2 regions of the Leisingera sp. G5_S3_59_S7 genome follow, and region 1 is predicted to be linked to the other one. Evidence: riboswitches for the same ligand, from Rfam matches in the RefSeq annotation. Region 1 holds a riboswitch; the other holds the start of a gene.

What was found. A riboswitch is a leader RNA that binds a small molecule or an ion and turns the genes downstream of it on or off. The one in region 1 is predicted to bind thiamine pyrophosphate.
Region 2: it holds a riboswitch for thiamine pyrophosphate, as region 1 does, so the genes downstream of both, thiC (phosphomethylpyrimidine synthase ThiC) here and thiB (thiamine ABC transporter substrate binding subunit) in region 1, are expected to answer to the same signal.

The regions. Positions count from the first base shown of each region.
Region 1 is NZ_JBQKUH010000002.1:141,166-147,026, reverse strand. Features, by position in the region: gene ACTRWG_RS01995 (thiamine/thiamine pyrophosphate ABC transporter permease ThiP) at 1-1,281, opposite strand, end outside; gene thiB (thiamine ABC transporter substrate binding subunit) at 1,257-2,234, opposite strand; TPP riboswitch at 2,267-2,358, opposite strand; gene aroC (chorismate synthase) at 2,591-3,691, shown strand; gene ACTRWG_RS01980 (MerR family transcriptional regulator) at 3,770-4,186, opposite strand; gene ACTRWG_RS01975 (cation efflux transmembrane domain-containing protein) at 4,260-4,898, shown strand; gene ACTRWG_RS01970 (malonate--CoA ligase) at 4,987-5,861, opposite strand, start outside.
Region 2 is NZ_JBQKUH010000013.1:39,235-45,095, reverse strand. Features, by position in the region: gene bioD (dethiobiotin synthase) at 1-354, opposite strand, end outside; gene ACTRWG_RS08470 (8-amino-7-oxononanoate synthase) at 351-1,490, opposite strand; gene bioB (biotin synthase BioB) at 1,490-2,467, opposite strand; TPP riboswitch at 2,681-2,809, shown strand; gene thiC (phosphomethylpyrimidine synthase ThiC) at 2,947-4,761, shown strand; gene ACTRWG_RS08455 (FAD-dependent oxidoreductase) at 4,758-5,726, shown strand; gene thiS (sulfur carrier protein ThiS) at 5,695-5,861, shown strand, end outside.

The DNA of each region.
Region 1 (5,861 bases):
CATGTCCAGCGACAGCGACAGGCGGCCGTACCGCCCCAGCACCTCCCGCGCACGGGGCACCAGGATGCGCATGGCAAAGGGCAGCGCCATCACCGCATTGACGAGCGCCGTCACCGGCAGCGCCAGCGCAAAAGGGTCCGCGATGGGATAGATCAGAATGAACAGCCCGGTGCCGATCACCAAGGGCGAGGCTGCAAGGCCCAAGATGCCCGACAGCTCGGTCATGCCGTTGCGGCCTGCCGCCACGGCAGCGGCCATCGGCAAGGCAAGTCCCAGCAGGATCACCGTGCTGAGAGCCGCAACCAGTATGGAGGTTCCGGCAGCCTGCCAGACACTGCTTTTCAGATCTGCCATCCCCGGCAGACCTGCCAGCGTAATTGCCGCCAGCGGCAGCAGCAGGAACGCCGCGGACAGGACAATCCAGAAAGCATCAGCGCTGCGCGCCAGCGCCCCTTGCCCGTCCCAGCGCCGCACCGCGCGGTCGAGACCGGAGCCAAAGCCCTCGCCCGCCGACACGCGCAACGCCACCAAAGCGGCGGCGGCGGTCAGCAGCAGTTGCAGGCCCGACAAAAGCGCCGCGCGGCCCAAGTCGAAATCGAATCGGAATGCCTGATAAATAGCGAGTTCAATGGTGGTGGCCCTTGGCCCACCGCCCAAGGTCAGCGCCACCGCAAAGCTGGACAGGCAGATGGCAAACACTACCGCCAGCGCGCCCGGCACCACCCGCCGCAGCATTGGGCCTTCCAGCAGCCGCCACATCGCCAGCGGCCCGGCATCCAGCTGCGCCGTCAGACGGAAGCGTTCGGCGGGGATCTCCTGCCAGCCCTGCAGGATCAGCCGGGTCGCCAGCGGCAGGTTGAAGAACACATGCGCCAGCACCACCCCGTGCAGCCCGTAGATCTGCACCGGCTCCAGCCCGAACAGACCCAGCAGGCTGCTCAGCCAGCCAGCCCGCCCAAAGACCGAAAGCAGGCCAAGAATCGCGACAATGACCGGAAGAATGAAGGGCGCCCCTAACAGCGCAATCAGCAGGCTCCGCCCCGGAAACCGCCGCCGCGCCAGCGCGCGGGCGACCGGGGCGGCAAGACCAACACTCAGAAGGGCCGACAGGCTTGCCTGGGTCAGAGTGAACCGCAGCGCGGCCCAGTCGCTGGCGCCAAACCCGGTGCCAGCCTCAGCCCTGAGCGCAACAGCCCCAAGGGTTCCAAGGATCAGCGCTGCCACCAGCAGGGCCGCGCTGATCCCGGGAAAGGCGCTTACTGGCTGAGCGCGTCCAGCCATTCGTCCAGCGCCGCATCGCGCACTTCCGCTGCCTCAGCTTCGCTCAGCAGCAGGGATTTTCCCGGTGCGATCAGGGTCTCAAAGCCTTCCGGCAGGCCTGCTGCCGGGGTGACCGCCGGATACATCCAGTTGGTGGTCGGGATGACCGACTGGAACGCATCGGACACCATGAAGGCCAGGAACTGGTCGGCCAGCTCCGGCTGGTCGGTGTTCGCCAGTTTACCGGCAACTTCCACCTGCATGTAGTGACCCTCATCAAAGGCTGCCGCCGCCTTGGAGCCGTCTTCCTCCGCAATCAGATGGTAGGCGGGCGAGGTGGTGTAGGAGAGAACCATGTCGGCCTCGCCTTCCAGGAACATGCCGTAGGCCTCGGACCAGCCCTTGGTCACGGTCACGACATTGTCGGACAGGCCCTTCCAGATCTCCGGCGCCTCGTCGCCATAGGCGGCCTTGACCCACAAGAGCAGACCCAGCCCGGGGGTCGAGGACCGCGGGTCCTGAATAACGATCCTCTTGTCGCTGGCCGCCAGCGCCTTGAAATCCGCAGGCGCTGCGGCATCGGCGTTATGAACAAAGGCGAAGTAGCCCCAGTCATACGGCACAAATGTCGCGTCGTTCCAGTCTACCGGCATTGCATAGTCGGCGCTGACCGAATGCTCGGCAAACAGGCCGGTTTCCTTGGCCGCAGCGGTCAGGTTGGTGTCGAGACCCAGCACCACGTCGGCGTCGGAACGCGCGCCCTCCAGCTTGATCCGCGCCAGGAGCGCGGCACCGTCGCCTGCGCTTACCAGTTTCAGGTCGCAGCCGCAGACCTCTTCAAAGGCCTTCTCCACTGCCGGGCCGGGGCCCCAGTCGGAAACAAAGCTGTCATAAGTATAAACAGTGAGTTCGGGCGTTTCGGCAAAGGCTGCCGAGGCGCCAAGCAGTCCCGCTGCAAATGCAAGATGTTTCATGCCATCCTCCTTTGCGGCTTTGGGCAAGGGTGGAGGCTGTCCAGTACCTTCCCTCCGCCGGTGTGATCCGGTTCAGGTTCAACGGGTGTCATCTCAGCGCTCGCGCGCACCCCGAGGTGGCGCGGACATTAGGCCCCAGCCGCAGCAATGACAAGCCAAAGCCCCGCCAGGACCTAAGGCTTGGTGAAACTGGACCGCTGCCAGCACCGGCCCCTTGTTCATCTGGCTGAAAATATCCCGGGGGAGCCGCCCCAGGCGGCGGGGGCAGCGCCCCCTCTCGCCTTTGCCGCAGAGGAATCCGCTTGAGGCACAGCCCCCTGCCCGCTAAGCACGTCCCGCAAAGGAGACCGCGCCTCATGTCGATGAACAGCTTTGGACACCTCTTCCGCGTCACCACCTGGGGCGAGAGCCACGGGCCCGCGCTTGGCGCCACCGTCGACGGCTGCCCGCCGAATGTGCCGCTGGAGCCGGAAATGCTGCAGCAGTGGCTCGACAAGCGCCGCCCAGGCCAGAACAAGAACACCACCCAGCGCAATGAGCCGGACGCGGTGAAGATCCTGTCCGGCGTGTTCGACGGCATGTCCACCGGCACGCCGATCCAGCTGATGATCGAAAACACCGATCAGCGCTCCAAGGATTACGGAGAGATTTCCCAGACCTTCCGTCCGGGCCATGCCGACATCACCTATTTCCAGAAATACGGCAACCGCGACTACCGCGGCGGCGGCCGCTCCTCTGCCCGCGAAACGGCAGCGCGGGTGGCAGCCGGCGGTGTTGCACGTGAAGCAATCAAGGCGCTGGTGCCGGGGCTGGAGATCAAGGGCTACATGACCCGAATGGGCGAGCTGGAGATCGACCGCAGCCGCTTTGACTGGGGCGCGATTGACCAGAACGATTTCTGGATCCCCGACGCAGGCGCGGTGCAGGAGTGGGAAGACTACCTGCAGCGCCTGCGTAAAGACCACGACTCGGTGGGCGCCGTAGTTGAGGTCGTCGCCCGCGGCGTTCCCGCCGGCATCGGCGCGCCGGTTTATGGCAAGCTGGACACCGATCTGGCCGCCGCGATGATGTCGATCAACGCCGTGAAGGGCGTGGAAATCGGCGAGGGCATGAATGCCGCACGCCTCAAAGGTTCGGAAAACGCTGATGAGATCTTCATGGGTGAAAACGGCCCCGAGTACTCTTCCAACCACGCCGGCGGCATCCTGGGCGGGATCTCCACCGGGCAGGACGTGGTGGTGCGCTTTGCGGTGAAGCCGACCTCCTCGATTCTTACCCCGCGCAAGTCGATCCGCAAGGACGGCTCCGCCACCGAGGTGATCACCAAGGGCCGCCACGACCCCTGCGTCGGCATCCGCGCGGTGCCGGTAGCCGAGGCGATGATGGCCTGCGTGGTTTTGGACCATCTGTTGCTGCACCGCGGCCAGATCGGTGAAAACCAGGGCCGGATTGGCTAGATTTTAGGCTCTAAAAGGGACGATTTTGCGTTTTCCAAGGGCGAAGTTTGCAGCTGCATGCTTCGCCTTTTTTGCCGCTCAACCGTGCTCGCCCGCGCATTGGCTGTGGTCGCCGAGCGCGGTCAGCACCTTGCAGCAGCCGCCGTTGCCGCCATCGCACAGGTGGCTGATCCGTTCCAGCTCGGTCGCCAGTTGCTCCAGCTTGCGGATCCGGTCGCGGACATTGGCCAGCTGGCTGCGGGCAATCCGGTCGGCTTCGGCGCAGTCATCGCCCAGATGCCCGTCCAGGCCCATCAACGCCTTGATGTCCTCCAGCGAAAAGCCGAGGTCGCGAGCGTGCTTGATAAAGCCCAGCGCGTCCATGCCATCCTGCCCGTAGCGGCGCTGGTTGCCGGCATTGCGGCCCGGCTGCGGCAGCAGGCCGACCTCCTCGTAATAGCGGATCGTGGGCACCTTCACCCCAGTGGCCTTGGACAGCTGACCGATGGAAAACATGGCAGAAACCTCTTGAAGCTCTAGTGACTAGAGGCCCTACATTGATCCCGAATCAGGAATGAGGACAAGAGCAATGGCAGGCTGCTGCAATCATGAGGCCCGGTTTGACGGGGTATCGGCGGACTATAAACGCAGGCTTTGGCTGGTGATCGCCATCAATGCCGGCATGTTCGCGGTGGAAATGGGGGCGGGCCAGCTGTCCGGCAGCCAGGCCTTGAAGGCGGACGCGTTGGACTTTCTGGGCGATGCGCTGACCTATGGCATTTCGCTGGCGGTGATCGGCGCCACCCTGCGCACCCGGGCACTGGCGGCCCTGGGCAAGGGCATCAGCCTGCTGCTGATGGGCGCATGGGTGTTTGGCTCCACGGTCTATCAGGTGTTCTATGTGGGCGTGCCGCAGGCGCAGATCATGGGGGTTATCGGCTTTATGGCGCTGGCGGCCAACCTGATTTCGGTCATGCTGCTGGCCCGCTACAAGGACGGCGACGCCAATGTGCGCTCTGTCTGGTTGTGCTCGCGCAATGACGCCATCGGCAATGTGGCGGTGATGATCGCGGCGCTTGGCGTCTGGGGCACCGCAACCGGCTGGCCGGACCTCATTGTGGCCGGCATCATGGGCGGTCTGTTCCTGAACTCCGCCTTCCAGATCCTGGTGCAGGCGGTGCGGGAATGGCGCGAAGAAGAGGCGCACGCAGAAGCGCATCAGCACTAGGGCAGAGACCGTCCGCGGGCGGAAGCGAAGCGCCCGCCCGTGGGGACGGACGGTCGCTGCCCGGGCCGTCGGCCCGGGTGGGTGAAAACTAGCAGAAAAGCCCTGCGTATTCCTTGCGCAGGGCTTTCTTCTGCACCTTGCCCATGGTGTTGCGCGGCAGCGCGTCCAGCAGGATGATCTCCTTGGGCTGTTTGAACTTGGCCAGCTGGCCAGAGAGCGCGGCCGTTATCGCCTCAACGCTGGTGCCCTCGCCCTCCGGCACAACCACGGCCACCACGCCCTCGCCGAAATCGGAATGCGGCACGCCGATGACGGCGCTTTCCAGAACACCGGGCAGGTCGTCGATCAGGCTCTCGACCTCCTTGGGGTAGACATTGAAGCCGCCGGTGATGATCAGATCCTTCTCGCGCCCGACAATGGTGACATAGCCGTCGGCGTCGATCCTTGCCATGTCGCCGGTGATAAACCAGCCGTCTGGACGCAGCTCCTCCGCCGTCTTTTCCGGCATCTGCCAATAGCCCTGAAACACATTCGGCCCGCGCACCTCCAGCACGCCGATCTCCCCAGCCGCCACCTCGGCGCCGTCCCTCATGACCCGCGCCTCCACCCCCGGCAGCGGGAAGCCTACGGTGCCCGCGCGGCGCTCGCCCTCATAAGGGTTCGAGGTGCTCATGTTGGTTTCGGTCATCCCGTAGCGTTCCAGGATGCGGTGGCCGGTGCGGGCCTCCCATTGCTCATGTGTGTCCACCAGCAAGGGCGCAGAGCCGGAGATGAACAGACGCATTTTTGCAGCGCGCTCGCGCGTCAGCCGCGCATCCGTCAGCAGGCGGGTATAGAATGTTGGCACCCCCATCAGCGCCGTGGCCGAAGGCATCGCCTCAAGGATGGCATCGGCGTCAAAGCCGGGCAAGAAAACCACCTGGGCGCCTGAGAGCAGCGCCACATTGGTCGCCACAAACAGCC
Region 2 (5,861 bases), on a different contig from region 1:
CCAGCGGGCGAACAGATCGAGATACAGCACCTTGCGGTTCAGCGGCACCATCAGCCCGCCTGCGCCTTCGGCCACCAGCACGCCATCGGCCTCAGGCAAAGACAGCGAATCCGGGTCGATCTCCACGCCCTCGGCCTCTGCCGACAGATGCGGCGAGGCTGGCAGTTGCAGAAGATACCCTTCAGGCAGCGCCGGGCGGCCCGACAGGCGGGAGACGATCTGGCTGTCGGTCTCCTCTTCCAGTCCGGATTGCACCGGCTTCCAGTAGGTTGCGCCCAGGGCCTGCACCAGGCCGGCCGAGAAGACGGTCTTGCCAATGCCTGTATCGGTCCCGGTGACGATCAGCGCGCTCATGCCCCATTCTCCATTTCCCGGGCGAGGTCTTCGAACATCGCGGTGATGACCCCTGCCCCCGTGTTCAGCGTGATCGACAGCCGCAGCCGCGAGGTGCCGCGTGGCACGGTCGGCGGGCGGATGCCGCGAATGTCATAGCCGCGGGCCTGCATAGCGGAGGCCAGCGCCATGGAGCGCTTGTCGTCACCGATCACCACCGGCAGGATCTGGCTTTGGAAACCCTCCAGCCCGCACAGGCGTTTGGCTTCACCTTGGGCATGGGTGATCCCCTGCCACGCTTGCTCGCGGCGGCTTGGGTTCTGCTGCAGCTCCTGCAAGGCCGCCCGCACCAGTGCCGCGTTCAAGGGTGACGGGGCGGTGGCAAAGATAAACCCGCGCGCCTTGTTGATCAGCGTCTCAATCAGCACCCGCTGACCGCAGATCAAAGCGCCGGAGGCCCCCAGCGCCTTGCCGCAGGTGTGCAGGCTCAGGACGTTTGGCCGGTGCGCGATCTCATACGCCAGCCCGCGGCCCAAATCGCCGAACACGCCCGTTGAATGCGCCTCATCCACCACCAGCACTGCGCCGTCCGCATCGGCCAGTGCCATCAGCGCGTCCAGCGGCGCGAGGTCGCCGTCCATGGAATAAACCGCCTCAACCGCGATCCAGACCTGACCGGTGCCGCCCGCCGCGCGCCACTCTTTCAGCACCCGCGCCGCGTCTTCCACATCGCCATGCGCAAAGCTGCGGGTCTCCGCCCGGCCCAGCCGCATTCCGTCGTGAGTGCTCGCATGGATCAGCGCGTCATAGAGCACCAGATCGCCCAGTTGCGGCAGGGTAGAGAAGATCGCCTGATTGGCATTAAAGCCGCCGCCCATGAACAGCGCGGCCTCGGTGCCGAAGAACTCCGCTGCCTCAGCCTCCAGAAGCTGGTGTTCCGCGTCATTGCCGCGCAGCAGGCGCGCGCCGCCTGCCCCCACCGGCACACCGCGCGCCAGCGCATCGGCTGCGGCGGCGCGCATCACATCGCTGCACGCCAGCCCAAGGTAGTCATTGGAGGCGAAGTCATGCCCTTCCCGCGGCATCAGCTGCCGGTAGCGTCCGCGCGTGCGCAGCGCTTCCAGCGATTTCTCATGCCTGGGGAAGGCGCCCGCCATCAGCGGCTGCCGTCGCAGCCCGCGGCCATGGCGGTGATGCCCAGACGGTCGAACAGCTGCTGGTCCTTGTCCTCTTCGGGGTTGTCGGCAGTCAGCAGCGTGTCGCCGACAAAGATCGAGTTGGCCCCGGCAAAGAAGCACATCGCCTGCATCTCGTCCGACATATCGGTGCGGCCTGCGGACAGGCGCACGTGCGATTTCGGCATCAGAATGCGGGCCAGAGCAACCGAGCGGACGAATTCGATCGGGTCCAGCTTCTCGACATTGGCCAGCGGCGTATCGGCGATCGGGATCAGCATGTTGACCGGCACCGAATCCGGGTGCACCTCCAGCGTCGCCAGCGCCAGCATCATATCGATACGGTCCAGCTGCTGCTCGCCCATGCCGACGATGCCGCCGGAGCACACCTTGATGCCCGCCTCGCGCACTCGGTTCAGGGTGTCGATCCGGTCGGCGAAGGTGCGGGTGGTGATGATCTCGGAGTAGTAGCGCTCCGAGGTGTCGATGTTGTGGTTGTAATAATCGAGACCGGCGTCGCGCAGGCGGAACACCTGTTCCTCGTCCAGCATGCCCAGGGTCATGCAGGTTTCCATACCCAGGTCCTTGACGCCCTGCACCATCGCCTCCAGAGCCGCCATGTCGCGGTCCTTGGGAGAGCGCCAGGCGGCGCCCATGCAGTAACGGGTGGCGCCGCCTTCCTTAGCTTTCTTGGCCTCGGCGATCACACGCTGAACCTCGATCAGCTTGGAGGCCGAGAGCTGCGCGCCGTTGCGCGCCGACTGCGAGCAATAGGCGCAATCCTCGGCGCAGCCGCCGGTCTTGATGCTGAGCAGCTTGGATTTCTGCACCTGATTGGGGTCGAAATACTGCCGGTGCACGGTGTGCGCCTGAAACAGCAAGTCCATGAATGGCTTATTGTAAATCGCTTCCGCTTCCTCGCGGGTCCAGTCGGTGCGGATGGGTGCAGCGTCCAGCATGCTGTCTCCTGTTCTCTATACCTGTTGGCCATGCGCGGATGGCGTTGCTGGTTTTTATAGATAATTTTGCAGCCGCCGATCAAGCATCAAAGCTGCGCTGCAGCGATTTGCCTCAAAAACCCGCCCATAAGTCCAGTATCACGCTGATACTAATACCAAAAAATAATCTACAAAGATTCCGGTTGACGCGAACCCCGCCCCTCCCCTAGCCCTATAGGCACGCAGGGGAGTCCCGCCCAAGGGACTGAGAGGCGTCATGGTGCGGGGTATCCCGGACCGGCGGCGCGACCCTTTGAACCTGACCCAGTTGATACTGGCGTAGGAAGCAAGAAGCATCGCACGGCGCCCCGGCGGCAAGCGCTGTTTCGGACAGGCAGCATGCGTGCACCGGCCGTACACCGGCTGTACACCCCCCTGCCCGTTTTCCTCCGTCCCGGCTCAATTGGTGTTTTTGAACCGAAGCCCCGGAGGAACACCAGATGAACGTCCCCAATCCCAAGATCACCACGGGCGCCCTGCCCGCATCGCGCAAGATCTATGTCAGCGGCGAGGTCCACCAGGACATCCGCGTGCCAATGCGTGAGATCTCCACCCACCCTACCGCGGGCGAGGCGCCGTTGCCGGTCTATGACAGCTCCGGCCCCTACACCGACCCGGACGTGCTGACCGACATCCGCCAGGGCCTGCCGCAGCTGCGCCGCCAGTGGATTGAGGCGCGCGGCGACGTCGAGAGCTACCAGGGCCGCGATGTGAAGCCGGAGGACAATGGATTTGTCGAGGGCGACCGGCTGACGCCTGAGTTCCCGGTGAGACCCGCCCCCCTGCGCGGCAAGGACGGCAAGGCGCCGACCCAGCTGGCCTATGCCCGTGCGGGCATCATCACACCGGAGATGGAATTTGTGGCGATCCGCGAAAACCAGCTGCGCGAGCTGTCGCCGTGCTACGCGAACCGTGACGGCAATGACTTCGGCGCCAACATCCCCGACTACGTGACGCCGGAATTCGTGCGCCAGGAAATCGCCGCGGGCCGCGCCATCATCCCGGCCAACATCAACCACCCGGAAATCGAGCCGATGATCATCGGCCGCAATTTTAAGGTGAAGATCAACGCCAACATGGGCACCTCTGCCGTCACCTCCTCGATGGAGGAAGAGGTCGACAAGCTGGTCTGGGCGATCCGCTGGGGGGCTGATACGGTGATGGACCTGTCGACAGGCCGCAACATCCACAACACCCGCGAATGGATCGTGCGCAACTCTCCGGTTCCGATCGGCACCGTGCCGATCTACCAGGCGCTGGAAAAGGTGAACGGCATCGCCGAGGACCTGACGTGGGAGGTGTTCCGCGACACGCTGATCGAGCAGGCGGAACAGGGCGTCGACTATTTTACCATCCATGCCGGTGTGCGGCTGCACATGGTGCCGATGACGGTGAACCGGGTGACGGGGATCGTCTCGCGCGGCGGCTCGATCATGGCGAAGTGGTGCCTGCATCACCACAAGGAGAGCTTCCTCTATGAGCATTTCGAGGACATCTGCGACATCTGCCGCCAGTATGACGTCTCCTTCTCGCTGGGCGATGGCTTGCGCCCCGGCTCCATCGCAGACGCCAATGACGAGGCGCAATTTGCCGAGCTCGAAACCCTGGGCGAGTTGACCAAGATCGCCTGGGCCAAGGATTGCCAGGTGATGATCGAGGGTCCGGGCCATGTCGCCATGCACAAGATCAAGGAGAACATGGACAAGCAGCTGGAGTGCTGCCACGAGGCGCCGTTCTACACGCTGGGGCCGCTGACCACTGATATCGCGCCGGGTTATGACCATATCACCTCCGGCATCGGGGCGGCGATGATCGGCTGGTTCGGCTGTGCAATGCTGTGCTACGTGACACCGAAGGAGCATCTTGGCCTGCCCGACCGCGACGATGTGAAGACGGGGGTGATCACCTACAAGATCGCTGCCCATGCTGCCGACCTCGCCAAGGGGCTGCCGGGCGCCCAGCGCCGCGACGATGCGCTGAGCCGCGCGCGGTTCGAGTTCCGCTGGGAGGATCAGTTCAACCTGTCGCTGGACCCGGACACCGCGCGCGAGTTCCACGACCAGACCCTGCCGAAACAGGCCCATAAGGTCGCGCATTTCTGCTCCATGTGCGGGCCGAAGTTCTGCTCCATGCGGATCAGCCACGACATCCGCGCCGAGGCGCAGAAAGAGGGCATGGAGGCGATGGCCGCCAAGTTCCGCGAGGGCGGTGAGCTCTATGTCCCTGCTGCCGAAGCTGTGGAACCGGCGGAATGATCACCATCGCAGGCGCGGGCCTCGCCGGTCTCGCCTGCGCCTATGAACTGGCGCAGCGCGGGGCGGCGGTCACCGTTTATGAGCGGGGCGAGGCGCCCGGGGCCGGCAGCGTCGCGCGCTTTGCAGGCGGCATGCTGGCGCCCTGGTGCGAACGCGAAAGCGCCGAGGAGGAGGTGATCACCCTCGGCAGCCGCGCCTTCGATTGGTGGGCCAAGGTCACAACGGTCCACAGGCGCGGCACGCTGGTGGTGGCGCCTGCCCGCGACCGGGCGGAGCTGACCCGTTTCGCCCGCCGCACGTCAGGCCACCGGGGTGTGGACGGGGCGGAGATTGCCAAGCTGGAACCGGCGTTGACGGGGCGGTTTGCGCAAGGGCTGTTCTTTGAGCAGGAGGCGCATCTGGACCCGCGGCGCGCGCTGCGCGATCTGAGCGCCAAGGTGCAGGCGATGGGGGTGGAGATCCGCTATGGCACCCCTGCCCCGGCCCGCGTCACGCTGGATTGCACCGGGATGGCGGCACCGCTGCCCGGCTTGCGCCCGGTGCGCGGCGAGATGGCCATCCTGTATTGCCCGGAGGTGGAGATCAGCCGCACCCTGCGGCTGCTGCACCCGCGGATGCCGCTCTACCTCGTTCCGCGCGGGGACGGGTATTTCATGATCGGCGGCACCATGATCGAGAGCAGCTCTGACCGGCCCATCTCCCTGCGCTCGCTCAACGAACTGCTGAGCGCGGCCTTTGCCCTGCACCCCGCCTTTGCCGAGGCCAGCGTGGCGGAGACCGGCGCGGGCCTGCGTCCGGCCTTTCCGGACAACCTGCCGCGGCTGACCGAACAGGACGGCACGCTCTGCCTCAATGGCCTTTACCGGCACGGCTTTCTGCTTGCCCCCGCGATGGCGCAAGCCGCGGCACGCCGCCTGTTACAGGAGACATCAGATGAAGATCATCGTGAACGCCGAACCGCGTGACGTATCCGCAACCGATCTGAAGACGGCTCTGCACGAGCTGGGCTTTGCCTCCTCGGTCGTGGCCACCGCGTTGAACGGCACCTTTGTGGCCCGCGGCAAGCGGGAAGAGGTGCAGCTGTCCGAGGGCGACCGGCT